DNA from 3 places in the Paenibacillus sp. S29 genome. Region 3 is predicted to be linked to each of the others. Evidence: riboswitches for the same ligand, from Rfam matches in the RefSeq annotation. Region 3 holds a riboswitch; each other region holds the start of a gene.
The links. A riboswitch is a leader RNA that binds a small molecule or an ion and turns the genes downstream of it on or off. The one in region 3 is predicted to bind cobalamin.
Positions count from the first base shown of each region.

Region 1: another riboswitch for cobalamin. It lies ahead of ACL9RM_RS17985 (ABC transporter substrate-binding protein); the one in region 3 lies ahead of metE (5-methyltetrahydropteroyltriglutamate--homocysteine S-methyltransferase).
Region 2: another riboswitch for cobalamin. It lies ahead of ACL9RM_RS01030 (ABC transporter substrate-binding protein); the one in region 3 lies ahead of metE (5-methyltetrahydropteroyltriglutamate--homocysteine S-methyltransferase).

Region 1 covers NZ_JBMOUI010000010.1:174,454-179,897, reverse strand. The annotation lists gene cbiB (adenosylcobinamide-phosphate synthase CbiB) at 1-882, shown strand, start outside; gene ACL9RM_RS17990 (histidine phosphatase family protein) at 927-1,685, shown strand; cobalamin riboswitch at 1,808-2,001, shown strand; gene ACL9RM_RS17985 (ABC transporter substrate-binding protein) at 2,210-3,217, shown strand; gene ACL9RM_RS17980 (FecCD family ABC transporter permease) at 3,214-4,260, shown strand; gene ACL9RM_RS17975 (ABC transporter ATP-binding protein) at 4,257-5,090, shown strand; gene cobT (nicotinate-nucleotide--dimethylbenzimidazole phosphoribosyltransferase) at 5,134-5,444, shown strand, end outside.
Region 2 covers NZ_JBMOUI010000001.1:216,612-222,055, forward strand. The annotation lists gene ACL9RM_RS01010 (nucleobase:cation symporter-2 family protein) at 1-78, shown strand, start outside; gene ACL9RM_RS01015 (hypothetical protein) at 248-430, shown strand; gene ACL9RM_RS01020 (hypothetical protein) at 939-1,622, opposite strand; gene ACL9RM_RS01025 (hypothetical protein) at 2,167-2,481, opposite strand; cobalamin riboswitch at 2,845-3,048, shown strand; gene ACL9RM_RS01030 (ABC transporter substrate-binding protein) at 3,266-4,846, shown strand; gene nikB (nickel ABC transporter permease) at 4,862-5,444, shown strand, end outside.
Region 3 covers NZ_JBMOUI010000001.1:424,566-430,009, forward strand. The annotation lists gene metE (5-methyltetrahydropteroyltriglutamate--homocysteine S-methyltransferase) at 1-2,289, opposite strand, end outside; cobalamin riboswitch at 2,451-2,646, opposite strand; gene nrdG (anaerobic ribonucleoside-triphosphate reductase activating protein) at 2,829-3,326, opposite strand; gene ACL9RM_RS01965 (anaerobic ribonucleoside triphosphate reductase) at 3,323-5,272, opposite strand.

The DNA.
Region 1 (5,444 bases), on a different contig from region 3:
GGACATGCCATTTCAGCATTGGAAAAAGCGATTCGTCGCCAGTTCCGCAGTGACCGAGGACTAAAACGTGCGGGTATACTGCTTCCACTTATTGTGGCGGGAGGCTCCTTTGCGCTCGCCTGGGCGCTGTTGCACTTGCTTGCCTGGATTCATCCGTGGTTGTCTGTCGGCGCAGAAATGGTGCTGATTGCGACCACGATTGCTTCCAAAGGACTAAAGGATGCAGGAATGGCCGTATACCGAGCGTTGCAGGCGGATGATCTGGCAGCGGCACGGCGGGAGCTGGGCATGATTGTCGGGCGGGATACGCAACAGCTTGATGAGCCTGAGATTGTACGTGGTACGGTTGAAACGGTCGCTGAAAATATCGTGGACGCGATTATTTCCCCGCTTTTTTATGCCCTGATCGGAGGAGCACCCTTGGCGCTGGCTTATCGTGCTGTGAATACGCTCGATTCCATGGTTGGCTATAAAAATGAAAAGTATCTGCATTTAGGCTGGGCTTCAGCACGTCTGGATGATGTGGCTAACTACATTCCGGCACGCCTGACAGCGGCAATGCTTGTGGTAGCGGCGTGGATGTACAAGCGAGATGCTGCTAGAAGCTGGCGCACAGTCAAGCGAGACGCTCGTCTGCACCCAAGCCCGAACAGTGGCTTCCCGGAATCAGCTGTTGCTGGAGCACTGGGGATTCGTCTTGGAGGCTATAATGTGTATCATGGCGTGCGCTCCTTTCGTGCATACATGGGCGATTGGATACGACCGCTAGAATCGAAAGATATACGGCATACAATCCAGCTGATGTTCGCCGTGTCCAGTATGTTTGTAGGATTGTGTTTGTTAGGAGCCGCAGGTTGTTTTGCCTTGGGATGGGTGCAGTGAGGGTGAGGCGTGACACACTGAATAATGATCGAGCAGGAAGTGACATGATCTTGAAACAAGATATAGCAGCGAAAAGGACAGTAGAATACGCACAAAATCCGAACTCACAGGAGGATAAGGTGCCGGATTATGCTAAAGAAGATCTGCATTGGGACATGGAACTCGTGTTAGTTCGTCACGGCACAACCTTATGGAATAAGGAACATCGATATCTGGGACACTCCGACTTAGGTTTGCTACCGGGAGCAGAACAGGAATTAAAGCCTTTGCAAGAAGAATTGCAGGGGCAGTCCTTTGCTCGAATCTATTGCAGCGATTTAATGCGATGTCGCCAGACCTTGCAGATCATTGTGCCGGAATCAGAATTGACGTCTGGAGGTTCCCTATCTATTATGTCTCCTACGATGGAACCACGTCTGCGAGAGCTTCATTTTGGCGAGTGGGATGGAAAAACGTATGACATGCTCAAGGATGTATCGTTGTATCGCGCTTGGATTGATGAGCCGCAACGGATAACCCCTCCTGGAGGAGAGTCTTGGACAGATTTTGTGAATCGTTTGCGGAAATTTCTTGACTCTCTGTATGAATGGCGTGTTGCTATGGAAGTTCAACGCATGGATTTGACTGCTGGGCCGCTCTCTGTTTTGGTCGTTACGCATGGTGGCGTAATTCGTCAGTTAGCTTGTATGCTGATACCGGGCCATGATTTTTGGAGTCTGAATCCGAAGCCGGGAGAAGCATTTAGGATTCAATTGAGGCTGGCGGGACCGCACAATTACATAGCGGAAATGCTCCCTCGTTAGGTTAGACACCAGTGGATAAAGAGGCTGTTTGGGTTGTAAGCCGCCTCATTTTAACCTATAATCATCAAGTAAAAGAACGGCTTGACTACCACTACATCAAATATCCAGCAGACGAGGTCGGCGCAGTGTGATGAAACTATGGTTTCCCTTGCCTGCGCTGTTAAAAGGGAAGTCGGTGTAAGTCCGGCGCGGTCCCGCCACTGTAAATGGAAACATGCCCGTTAGTCCTGCTTTATGTGCTACTAAGCATATGAAGGAATTTCAGGACATGGATCTTACCATAAGTCAGGATACCTGCCCGTCCGCCTGTCACCATAATCCTTCGAGGAAAGGATGACGTGTTCGCAGTGACTGTCCGTGCGGAAAGAAGCTGCCGCCTGCGCACGATCTGCGCTAACGTGACCCCTGTGTCCTGATATAAGGATGCGGGGGTTTTTTGATAGGAAAAGAAGGCTGGATTTAGAAGATATCTGATGATGCTCAAGTAACGCTCTTAACGATTTTTTTATGAAGGGGTGCAAATCATGGTAGGAAAAAAAATAAAGGTTTGGACAACAGGTCTATTGGTTCTGATTTTGGCAGTTGTGCTGAGTGCATGTGGCGCTAATGGAAAAAATGCAGAAAATAAAGAGAATCAGACTTCTGCACAGCAGCCAGGAAAGACCGTAACCGCACAAGAGCCTCCGGGCAAAACAGTTTACCCACTCACAGTTAAAGATGCAACAGGACAGGAATTTACATTCAAAAAAGCGCCGGATAAAATCGTTTCCGTCTCCCCGGCAGAAACCGAGGCGCTGTTCGCCATCGGGCTGGATAAGGAAATAGTTGGCGTCTCCGACTACTCTGATTACCCGGAAGCAGCTACGAAAAAGCCTAAAGTGGGCGGTATTATGAAACCGAACGAAGAGGCGATCATTGCTGCTAACCCGGGAGTCGTTTTTGCAGGGATATCACTTAGTGAACAGGCTACGACCAAGCTGCGCGACATGGGAATTATGATTTTTAAAACGGAACCGAAGACAGTTGAAGATGTCATAGCTAACATCGAATTGTATGGAAAAATCACCGATCATCAGAAAGAAGCGAGAGCGGTGACTGACAAGATGAGAGCAGATGTAGCGGAAGTGAAAGAAGGAGTTAAAAATATCGGTAAAGGGCAGAAGCTGCGGGTATACGTCGAGTTTTCACCAGGCTGGACAGTTGGTAAAGGCGAGTTTATGGACGAGCTGATTACGTTGGCGGGCGGCGAAAATGTAGGTGCCACGCAGAAGGGGTGGTACCAAATTAGTGAGGAAAATATTATTGCTGCGAACCCTGACGTGATTTTGTACAGCAAAAGTGTCAAGGACGACAAAACTGGTCAAACACTCGGCGAAATCATTAAAGCTCGCAGTGGATGGGATCAAATATCGGCTGTTCGCCACAACCGGGTGTTTGCCGTGGATGATAATTTGATCAGTCGTCCGGGTCCACGCGTAACGGAAGGTCTCAAGGAAGTAGCCAAGGGCGTGTATCCTGAAATTTTCAAATGAACCGTAAACTGATCGGCTTTGGAGGGACAGGTCTTGTCCTGCTGTTGCTGACGCTGCTGCTCTGTCTTGGTATCGGCTCGGCCAAGCTTCCGGTCAGCCAGATCACGGGCATTCTGGTTAACCACCTTCCGTGGTTAGGCGATACGTTTACACCGGATTGGAATACATCCTCAGAGCAGATTATTTTGAAGGTCCGATTGCCACGAGTGTTACTGGGAATGTTGGTAGGAGCAGCGCTGGCGCTGGCGGGAGCCGGATTTCAGGGTGTGCTGCGTAATCCTTTGGCTGATCCGTATACACTGGGGGTATCCTCGGGGGCTTCGGTAGGAGCGGCAGTACTGATCTATTGGGGCCTTCAATTTTCATTTGTTGGCATATGGACGCTGCCGCTAGTGGCATTTACGACCGGAATGCTGACGCTGTGGATGGTGCTGACGTTGGCACGGGAAGGTGGGAAAATTCCGACACAAAGTCTCATTTTGTCGGGTGTGGTGATGCAATCCTTTCTGGGAGCGGTTGTTTCCTTTCTGACAGCCATGTCGAAGGAGACGGTCAATGAAATATTGTACTGGACGATGGGAAGTCTTAGCCTGCGCGGTTGGTCATATGCAGGAATCCTTTTACCTTATGTGGTCATAGGACTGGTATTTCTATGGAATCGGGCACGTGTGCTGAATATTTTGGCTTTGGGTGAACGTCAGGCGGCTCACATGGGAGTTCATGTAGATGCGACGAAGCTATCTGTTCTGATCATTTCCACGCTGCTGACAGCTGCCGCTGTCTCGGTATGTGGAGTGATTGGCTTTGTGGGACTTGTTGTACCGCATATCATTCGTCTGGTGACAGGCCCTGATTACCGGATGATTGTTCCATTATCTGCGCTCGGTGGAGCTATTTTTATGGCTTGGGCAGATACGGCGGCTCGCACGTTGTTAGCCCCCACGGAAATTCCTCTGGGCGTGATGACGGCCTTTGTTGGGGCACCGTTCTTCGCATATCTCCTGTATCGTAACAAGAAGCTGCGCAGGGGGGGACTGCTGTGACAGAACAAAGTGAATCACAGAAGGTGCGTGATCGGGCATTAGAGGTAGCGGGTCTGACACGTGCCTATGGAGAGTTCCATGCGTTAAAGAATATAAGCTGGAGCGTCGACGAAGGAACTTGGTGGGGGATTATTGGTCCGAACGGCAGTGGAAAATCGACCTTGCTGCATCTGCTTTCGGGTGTAGATCAGCCAACTTCAGGAAACGTTCATATCTATGGCAAAAAGGTCGGTAGCTACAGCAGAAAAGAGCTTTCCCGACTCATAGCCGTACTCCAACAGGAAGGGCTTCCTCCGGTGGGATACACCGTCAGGGAAGTCGTAGAAATGGGACGTTTTCCTCATCAGGACTGGTTAGGCAGGGAAAAGGGTGTTGATGTGGAGGCGATCACAGATCGCGTGCTGGAGCAATTAGGTCTTACCACGTTGGCGGACAGAGCATTGGACCGCTTGAGTGGGGGACAGCGACAGCGTGTAGCTTTGGCAAAAGTAATGGTACAGGAGCCACGAATATTGCTGCTGGACGAGCCTACGACCTATCTGGACTTGCGCTATCAGCTTGAATTTATGGAACTGCTGGCAGATTGGCGCCAAGAAACGGGTGTGACGATCATTGCGGTCTTGCATGATCTTAACTTGACAGCCCAATTTTGCGAAGATTTGCTTGTACTCAAGGATGGAATGGTTGAAGGATTGGGAGCTTCATCGAAGTTATTAACCGAGGATCGGATTCGACGAGTATATGGTGTTGAGCCTGTGATGCTTCCGCATCCTGATAGCAGTGTGCCGCAGCTCTTGCTGCGCAGAAGTGCTTCGGATACAGCAGATTAAATAAACGATGAAACACACTTAAAAAGAGCAGGGAGTGGAAGATATGAACAACAAGCTGCGTCAGCTGATCGATAGCATTGCCCAGCCGGATGGGGTGGCGGCCTCGGCAGCTTCAGCCCATTTGGACCAATTAACAAAGCCACCGGGAAGTCTTGGAAAGTTGGAAAGTGTGGCCATCAAGCTAGCAGGAATTACAGGAGTGGACAAGCCTGAATTTGATCGTAAAACGGTTATGGTCATGGCTGCGGATCACGGGGTGTGTGAAGAGGGAGTCAGTGCCTTTCCGGCTGAGGTTACACAGCAAATGCTGTATAACATGCTGTCAGGTGGCGCGGCAATTAATGTGCTGGCACG
Region 2 (5,444 bases), 210 kb from region 3:
TTGAACATTGTTTTGACGAGAAAACAAGGGGAATCGGTCAAAAGCGTGACGGTTTCGGAGGTTCCACAGAAGGTTTGATGATTAGGAATAAATAAAGATAGCCGGAGAGAGGACGTATGCCTCTTTTCCGGCTTTTTGGCATGGAGTTATCCGGGGAAGATGAGCAGAGAAGATAGGCTGTGCAAACTGGTATCTATTACGGCAGGCGTCAGGCTGGCCGGAGCCAGACGCAGCACACCCAAATTGATTGAGTTTGGAGTTGGACAGCTATAACCTAACGAAGCTGCTTACATTGGTTCGCAGCCAGCGTAAGCAGATGCGCAACAGTCGCGGATCGTCAACAAGGGGACTGCTTTATTTCCTGGATTTGGGCAAGCTAAAGCAGGGGGCCAGAATTATGACTATTGGACGTGAAAGTCGTGGACGATAGAAAATATTCTTTGGGAACGTGTTGTTTTTTTATCCTAGCAAAAATCACGGAAGATTATTCGAACCGTATGCGTTAGCAGATAGATAAAGTGAATGCCTCCCTATGCTGATACAGTAAGATTCCATACGAAATTAAATTCCAAAACCCAGAGTTTTGTGAGTGCATATGTCCGGTCTTCCAATCCTCAAATTTCGCTGTCTTGTTAATTTCATCACCCTCCGTGCTTGTCAATAAAAAACCCGTAGTACCAAGTATTTAATTGTCCGTCACGACGAATTACAATCCTGTTTCATCATTCTTTTACTTACCCGCTCTATTCGACATTCTTTCGTGTAACCCTGTCTAGGTATGATATAAAGTCCTTTGAACGCAATAGATCATTCGGACGCCACAGATCCAGTCCAAAGTAACTGAGTAGACTCGCGAGAGTCCCGCTACTTTCCGCTATAAAAAAGAAGCCGTGTTGGTTGCAACGGCCTCTCTTTTTATTTCAATTTATTTGATATGATTAGTGCTTTTCTACTCTGAAAGCAATTCCCACAGGCTTGTCTACTCTCACATAACCTATGAAAGGATCACCTATGAATGGAGCTGGCCAATACATTCCTAATCTATGTTTTTCATATCGTGGAAAAGCACTAATGACCCATCTTTCTCCTTTAGGAACATTGATTGAATATTCATCATCTAGGCCAATATCAGCTTCTATACCAAAACCCAATGTGCCTTCTATAGCTTTAACACCACCTGTTATTGCTCCTTCCGCTTTCACTTTAATATTAGTTTTCACTGTAATTTTTGCAGCAGCAGGCCCAGTATATGTACTTACACGAATTGCATTGTTTGTATCAACCCAATAACCTAGATTTTCATGGGTTTTAACAATAGGAGTCACCCCAATGGATTGGGTACTAATTCTATCATTATTACCTTTTTCTTGATTTAAATTGTCGTAATTGACATAATAGTAATAAACATCATCGTTAACACTACTAGGATCGATATATTTGTAGACTTGTCCTTCCTTGGCCTTTATTTCATCTGTCGGTTCCCATTTTCCGGCTTCTGATTGTATTGTCGATGACAATGGATTCGGCGCATCATTTGCAGAAGCAATGGCTCCATATGGTAATAATATTGCTGTCAATGCTGCAATTATTGCTGTTTTAGTCATGACTTTGAATGGTTTCATAGTATTAAAATTCTCCTCTTCGAAAAATATTATTGGGGGCTAAGAAATGAGTAAATTTGAAAAAAATCTGTTTAAGTATTTGTCTTACGGTTTTTTGGTAGGAATATATTATTCCTTTATTCAAGGACCAACGACGACAACTTCTTCGCTTAACGGCTCATTGCAACTTTACACAGTGTCCGCATCTACTTTTATTTTCAGAACATTATCAACCTCATTTCTACTAAGTCTCCTCTCTGGAGTCGTGTATACAATTGTTTTTTTATCCATAAGAAGGAATAAGTAAATATTACCTGTAAATTTTATGTTTGTAAATAATTTTATTTAATGGATAAAATTTAAAATAAGATAGAAGAGAGCCGTATTGATCGCAACGGTCCTTTTATTAACTGACGGTTTAATAGCAAGTGCCTCCCCGTTTGGTTGTTCGTACAAAACTCTTTAGCTCCACAACTTTTCGAGCGTAAAAGCAAGCCGTCGCTTCGTCCTGGTTTACAGTACGACGCTGTGAACGACCTGCAAGATCCCTCGCTTAGCTCACTTACTAGCTAAAAAATAACTTGACTGCTAGGCACCTAAACGGCACGCTGACATGGCTTGTCAGGAAATGGTCAGTTAACAAATTAGGCCCCCGGCTAATCACCGGAGGCTTTTCAAACTCATTCTCTAAATCACTAAGGAATGTTTTACGGGTAAATTCTCTAATAGTTAAATTTGTCTCAAAGGCTGTCTGAGAAGAATCAACAATATAGTTCTTTTGTTTGGTAGCTGCCCCCAATGCTGTTATCCTTATAATAGAAATTCCACAAGGTTTGCTCACTAAATTTCCGATCAACTCTTTGGTTTTGTCGCTTTTCAAATTTTTTTCTTCCTCAATTTTTTGGAGAAGGAATAACCAACTGCTTTTTCAGGCATTTGATATAATGTATCTTTTTTAATAGCTTGTACAAATTGATGCAATCTCGCTGCTAAATTTTCGTTTATGCTTCTCTTTTAGATTCATTAAGTAGTCTGGTACAGTTTTCGGGACATCATGAGGGAGACGGAATGCCCGTCATTTCGTGCACGCAATGAATAGCCATTACCTTCATTCTCGCCATATCATTCAAATTTGAATTATTATACAGCATTTATTGACAAGCCTGTGACAACAAAATAAGATCGTAATGGAAAGAAATAAAGGAAGAAAACAGGTGTGAGCCGGACGACTCTATGTACGGGGTTTTGTTGAGACCATGTGGATAGTTGTTGAGCGTGTTCACTTAAAAGGGAAGTTCGGTTGATTCCGACACGGGCCCGCCACTGTATACAGGCATCAGCAGGATACTGCTGGAGCTTTCAGAACAGCCACTGGAACTGTGAAGAACCGGGAAGGCCTGAAAGATACGCTTGGAGTCAGGAGACCTGCCTGTTTTGACATCACTGTCAGACCCACGGGATGCTGGGGAGGTGGTTAGGCGTGCTGCATACGGAATGTCTGAAACCGATCTGATCCCTTCTATGTTTTTGGAGTTGGCTTCGAGGTGTGTTTTGACATTTTATAATGAAAGCATTTCTGACTGCTGATCAAGTGGTCCGGAATGCTTTTTTCGCGTTTTGCGTTAGGTTTATATGATTTTACAAGATAGAGGGGGATTCATCGAATGATTAGCAATCGTAGCAGGCGCTCATGGTTGATATGTACAGGGGTGATGCTGTTACTGGCAGTTATGGCTCTTTCGGGATGTACTAGCAATAAGACGTCGAATAGCTCCGGCAAAGATGAGAACGCGTCAGCACAACAAACAGCGACAGGTAAAAAGCTGGTAATGGCGTATACATGGAAACCGTCAGGTGTTGACCCGCACGGAGATAATAGCTGGGATGTGATGCGATCCGGTGCAGGTGAGACACTGGTACGTTTGAATGAAAAGCTGGAGCCTGTGGCTTGGCTGGCAAAGGAGTGGAAGCAGGATAGTCCTACAGTTTGGACGTTCAGCTTGCAGGATAAAGTCACTTTTCATAATGGAAAGAGTATGGATGCAGCAAGTGTAAAAGCATCTTTGCTACGCTCTATCGAGAAAAGCCATCTGGCGAAGGATTTACTGAATGTGAAGTCCATTGATGTAAGCGGCCCGCTGGCCTTAAAGATCACGACAAACCAGCCGAATGCGGCGTTGGTGTCCAATCTAGCTGATCCATCGACGATTGTACTGGATGTGGCATCGATGAAAGATGAGCAGAGTTACCCAGCGATGACAGGCGCCTTTAAAATCAAAGCGTTCAACAAGGACCAATCCTTGATCGTAGAGCGTTATGACGGATATTGGGGCGAGAAGGCACGATTGGCTGAAGCGACGATGAAGTTCATTACGGACGGGAATTCGCGCCTGATGGCGCTGCAATCCGGCGAGGTGGATGTAGCGACGGATATTCCGGTTGATAACGCAGAGGTACTGAAAAAGAACGACAAGCTACAGGTGCTGTCGGCTCCCTCCTTGCGCACCCATATGCTCGTGTATAATATGGAATCCCCAGTATTCAAGGATGCGGCGAACCGTAAGGTGGTGGACAGCCTGATTCCACGCACATCGATTGTGAGCGCCGTCATGAGGGGCTTCGGTACGGAAGCAAGCAGTCCGTTCCCGAGCATTCTTCCCTTCGGTAAAGTTGAGCGTAAAGCGCTGGACGGAACGGCGGATCAGCTGTTAACGAAGGATGGCTGGCAGAAGGACGCCCAAGGGACATGGACTAAGCAAGGCAAGCCGTTCGAGGTTACGCTGCTGACTTTTCCTCAGCGTCCGGAGCTCTCTGTTATGGCTGAGGTCATCCAAAGCCAATTGCTGAAAGAGGGAATCCAGGTCAAGATTCACAAGGTGGAAAATATCGACGAGGCGTTGACCAAAAACGATTGGGATTTTGCTATGTACAGTATGCTTACTGCTCATACAGGAGAGCCACAATATTTTATGGATATGTTTTATTCTTCGAAAAGCGAAGCCAATGTAAGCCGTTATAGTTCCAAACCGCTGCAGAGTATTCTTAACAGCTTGAAGCTGGCGAAGGATACAGCGCAGCGTAATGCTGTGACACTACAAGCGCTGGATATCATCAATACGGATTTGCCACAGTCGTTCATTGTGCATCCTGACAATGTGTTTGGTGTGAAAAAAGGGGTGGAGGGTTTTACACCCCATCCGATCGAGTATTACTACATTACAGCGCAATCCGATATTGCGGAATAACGAGCGGCGTATCCTATGATTCGTTTTATACTGGAACGTGTGGCGCAGCTGCTCATCATTGTATTCGTTGTATCCACGCTGACTTTTGTACTGATGCGGCTGGCTCCTGGAGACCCTGCTACCATTTTGCTCACCGCGCATAATGTCCCTGCCTCTGAGGAGGCGTTGACGACGCTACGGCAGGAACTAGGCTTAAACGAACCGTTTCATATTCAATATGTGAACTGGCTGCGGGATGTGTTCACAGGGCATTGGGGCACCTCGTATGTATCCAAGGAATCCGTGCTAGCCGAACTGTGGAACAGACTGCCTGCTACTGTGGAGCTAGCTGCTGCGGGCTTTGCCGTCATGACGGTGCTTACGCTGGGGTTGGGGCTGGCTGCCTCGCTAAAAATTAGCGGCCCATTGGATCGTCTGGGCAGGCTGTTCGCCCTGCTGGGATCGTCGATCCCCTCTTTTTGGCTTGGGTTTCTGTTGATCTATCTATTCTCCGTTCGCTTGGGCTGGCTCCCATCCATGGGAAGGGAGGATTGGACACATTTAGTGCTCCCAGCGCTGACTCTTGGCGCAGGTTTGGGAGCTGTGCAAGCACGTGTAC
Region 3 (5,444 bases):
TGCTTGAGCCGCTTGTACCATTTGTCGCAAGGCGGCGACAGATTCCTCTTTGGTGCGGGTTTTCAGACCACAATCCGGATTAACCCAGAACAAATCTGATGGCAGTACGCGCAGGGCACGCTGGATCATGCTTAGCATTTCAGATACATCGGGGATGCGCGGGCTGTGGATATCGTACACGCCCAGACCGATGCCTTTGTCGTATACCTGATCTTCAAAGCTGACAATCAGTTCTCCGTGGCTTCGCGAGGTTTCAATAGATATAACGTCGGCATCCATATCGAAGATGGACTGAATCATATGCTGAAATTCGGAATAGCACATATGCGTATGGATTTGGGTGGCTGGCTCAACGGTGGCCGTGGTCACAAGGAAGGCTTGAACCGCCCAATCCAGATAGGCTTGCTGCTGTTCTTTTTTCAGCGGAAGCCCTTCACGAATTGCAGGCTCATCGACCTGGATCATGCCGATGCCCGCTTGTTCCAGTGCCTCTACCTCTGCCCGTAATGCCAGAGCCAACTGTAAAGCGACTTGACTACGTGGAATGTCATTACGTTCGAAAGACCAGTTCAAAATGGTCACAGGACCCGTAAGCATTCCCTTAACAGGCTTGGAAGTTAACGATTGGGCGAATGCCGTTTCTTCCACGGTCATGGGCTGATCGAAGGAAACGTCTCCGTATATAATCGGCGGTTTGACACAACGGGAGCCGTAGGACTGCACCCATCCGTTTTGCGTAAAAGCAAAGCCATTCAGCTTTTCGCCAAAAAATTCAACCATGTCGGTCCGCTCAAATTCCCCATGTACAAGCACATCAATGCCAATGTCCTCTTGGATATCAATCCATTCCTTAATTTGCTGTTGGATGAACGTTCGATATTGCTTGGCAGACCATTCTCCTTTGCGATAGTGCAGGCGGGCCTTGCGGATCTCGGCGGTTTGCGGGAAGCTACCAATGGTCGTCGTAGGCAGTGGAGGCAACTTCAGCTTATTTTGCTGAATCTCACGACGCTCGGCGAAAGGAACGCTGCGTGACAGAGGCTCTTTGGCCAACAGGTCGGCCAGATCGGCAGTTGTCTGTACGCGTGCCGCTGAACTGTTGAAACGGGCTACCGCATCTGCACTTTGTCCAAGCTTGGTGAGTGCGGATGGATCGTGTTTGCCAAGTGCAGCCGTCAGGATGGCGATTTCCTCTAGCTTTTCATCAGCAAAGGCCAGCGCTTGCACCAGCTCCTTGTCCAGCTTGTGCTCTGCCTCCAGGCTGACTGGCACATGCAGCAGACTGCATGATGGCTGTACGATAAGCTGCTCGGCAGTGGTCTGTTCTGCTAACTGACCCAGCAGAGCAGCTACAGCGTTCAGGTCGCTGCGCCATATATTGCGTCCGTCAATGACACCAGCGCCCAGCGTTTTTCCTTTAGGGAAGCCATGCTGCAATATATGCTGAAGATTTTCGCCATCATCATACACAAAATCAAGACCCAGCCCCTGTACCGGAAGTGCGGACAGACGCTCATAATGATCTAGGCTGCCAAAGTAGGTTTGCAGCATTATATTTAAGGAGGGCGCAGCCTGGTTCAAAGCTTCATAGACTTCCTGAATAATGTCCAGATCCTCTGCTGGGAATGAGGTAGTCAGGACAGGTTCATCGATTTGGACCCACTGAACACCTTCTGCTGCTAGCTCAGACAGGACACGGGTGTATAAAGGCAGGAAGGTTCTTATAATAGAGGCAAGCCCCTTACGATCATAGCCTTTGGAAAGGGTAACGAATGAATAGGGGCCGATGAGGACCGGTTTCCCATCAATACCTAGTTCTTGTTTTGCCTCACGATAAGCCTGTAAAGGTTTATTTTCAGTGAACACCGGAACTGCGTTCGCCAATTCAGGAACGATGTAGTGATAATTGGTATTCATCCATTTGGTCATTTCACTAGCGGTTGCTCCCTTCTGTCCACGAGCGATCCCGAAATACACGGACAGAGGAACCGGACCCGCGGGACGATAGTTGAACCGTTCGGGTACCAGACCGAACATCACAGATGTATCCAGCATGTGATCGTAATAGGAGAAGTCTCCGACAGGAATGCAATCAATCCCCTTGTCGCGCTGCTTGCTCAGATGCTCCAACCGTAATCTTTTCATCTCCGTCTGCAGTTCGCTTTCGTTAATGCTACCGTTCCAGAAGCGTTCCAGTGCTTTCTTCCATTCCCGATTTTCGCCGATACGCGGATATCCCAGATTACTGCTAATTAAGCCGGACAATTCAGGCCATTCAATAATGGACATGTACTTTTCCTCCTAGTGGGTAGCTGTTTTATTTTTACGTACCAAAAAAGGCATTCTTCCCCCCAAGGTTAAAAATAAGTAGGGGAAAGAATGCCTCCGTGATTAAAAAATCAAAAATACGGCGACTGCTCTTAACACCTCCCTATCTTCCGTAGGTACTTGCGATGTTGTTAAAATAGGCAGGTCTCCTGACTTACGGATCATGACGCTCAGCATTCCTTCCCGGTCTGTGGACCAGTGGATATATGAACAGCTGAAAGTTCCCCGTTTACAGTGGCGGGACCGTGCCGGATTTGCACCGGCTTCCCTTTTAAGCCTGATCTGAATAGAACAGACACCTATCTCCAAGCTATGCGGTTAAGGTATGACGAATAATTATGCACTCGTATACTTGTTCACCATCATAAGTGAAACTTACAGGATGCGCAATAGAAACTCCAATGGAATCTGTTAGCTATATGAAAAAAAGACAAGCTTACCCATGATGGGGGCTTGTCTTAGATTAGATATAGCATCTTGCTTGCTGGGTAAGCATCGCCTTATGTCAATGAAACGGTATAACCTGCCTGAATGCTGGCTTTTACATCTACCAGACGCTGGTTGCGACTGCCCCGGAAGGGAAGGGTCAGGTCCTTTTGCTGTTCTACAAAACGACCGTCCACAATCACATCGCACAAAAGCGCCAGTTCCTGTCGCTCCTGATCTGTGAGTAGATCTTCATAGACAAAGCCAGTGTAAGCCCACACGGTTCGGTCGGGACAGGCTTCGCGGAAGTCACGCACAAATTGCGAGCATTCTGCTGCTGAGAAAAACGGGTCTCCCCCGCAGAGAGTCAGTCCATCCAACAACGGATTTTCCATGATGTCACGAATGACCTCCTGTTGTCGTTGGGGGGTGAATGGCTCGCCTGCACGGAAGCTCCATGACTCTGGATTAAAGCATCCAGGACAGGCATGACGGCAACCGCTAATGAACACAACGGTGCGCAGGCCGTATCCTTCGTTCAGAGATTCCGGAATGTAGCCACACAAATTCACTTATGTTTCACCCGGTCTCGAACTTCTGCCTGTTTTGCGGCATTAAAGCGAACGGTATAATCTCCTGTCAGATATCCGGTTACCCGACGTAAGCGCTGAAAGTGTGTGTGCTCCTCATCTGTGCCACATTGGGGGCAGCTTGTCCCGATAATCCCTTCATAACCACATTCCGTACAACGATCCACCGGATGGTTGATGGAGAAATAGCCGATGTTCTGATGCAGCGCATACTGAACAATTTTAAGAAACGCATCCGGGTTATTCCGCGCATTACCGTCCAGCTCAATGTATGAAATCGCACCAGCGTTGCATAGGTTATGGAACGGAGCTTCCAAGCTGATTTTACGAGCAGCCGGGAGCGTGTAATACACGGGAATATGAAAAGAATTGGTGTAATATTCTCGATCATTTACCTCAGGAATAATCCCGAAATCACGTTGATCCAGCAATGTGAACTTGCCCGACAGACCTTCGGCAGGCGTAGCGAACAATGTAATATTTAAATTGTGATATTCACTCATTCGATCGCAATACACGCGCATGGAAGTGATGATTCGCTGTGCCTCGCGGTATACAAAATCATCCTCCCCGTGGTGTTTCCCGTATAGTGCCTTCATGCACTCAGCCAGCCCGATGAACCCAATCGAAAGCGTACCGTGTTTTAGTACGCCTCCCACCTTATCATCTGGTGCCAGTTGTTCTCCACCTTCCCATACCCCTTCGCGCATCATAAAGTCTGAGGCTTTGGCCGGTTGGCTGGTCTGGATTTGATAGCGATGAATTAGGCCATCTACCGCAATGCGCATAACTTCTTCTAGTCTCGCATCAAAGCGATCACGGTCAGGTGTCAGGCGTTTGCCTGTGCAAATACCATATTCAATGCCAAGCCGCACCAGATTAATGGTATTAAAGGAGAGGTTCCCCTTGCCACTCTGCCGGTTTCTACCGAAACGGTCAGAAATGGTGCGGGTACGGCAACCCATTGTCGCTATAATGGTATCTGGATCATCAGCACGGTAAAAAGGCAGGTTGAAGGTGGCATCCACATTCACAAAATTAGGATACATCCGTCTGCTAGAGCATTCTACCGCCCGTAAGAACAAATCATAATTGATGTCGCCTTCTGCCTGGTTGATTCCCTCTTTACATTGGAAAATATGTTGTGGAAAAATAGGAGTTTCCCCGCTGCCCAAGCCGCGAATAGTGGCCTCCAGCAGCGATTGAGTAACAAGCCGTCCCTCAGCAGACGTGCACATTCCGTAATTCAGTGAAGTGAATGGAATCTGTCCCCCCGCCCGACTGCTCATGGTGTTCAGGTTATGAATGAGCGATTCAGCAGCCTGCCGGGTTTCCGTCTCCGTTTCTTCGCGTGCGAATGCGTATGAACGAGGGCAGACTTCTTGCAAATGGGGATTGGCCATATGTAGTTCGTCGTCAGACATATTGGATTCTACCTCTTCCTCGAACAGCCGAAGTCCCTTGCGCAGATGCTTGCGGAAGGACCGGGCAACGTATGGGGCAAGGTCCCAATCGATTTTATTGGCAGAGACACCTCCGAATTGGCTGTTTTGCTGAGACTGGAATATGATGGCGACAAGTGCCATAGCAGACATAATCGTTTGCGGTGTGCGCACAGAGCCGTTGCCTGTATTGAAGCCGTCTCGCAGTAAACGACCAAAAGGAATAAAGATACAATTTGTAGTTCCGAGTGCATATTGGTCCAAATCGTGAACATATACATACCCGTGGTCAATCGCGTTCGTCAGTTCAGGCGGAAGTACCCGCAGGCGCGCATACCATTTGGCATACTCGGACCCAAGCTTGCTCATTTTGCCGCTGAACGATTCTCCATTCAAATTTGCATTCTCCCGCAGCATGTCCAGATCTTGTGCCCCAATGACCCGTTCGCCGATGTCGTATAATTGATGTTCCTCCAGCACCTTCATCGTAAAACCCTCCATATAGTAAAATATATATATTTTTCACAAAAACAACATATTGATGATATCTTGTGTTAACCAATTGTTTCGATCTATATATTGTATATACGTATACATTGAGAGTATGTGACTATTGTCACATTGGTAGGGGCGGGCAGCATAAAAAAGCCAGATACAG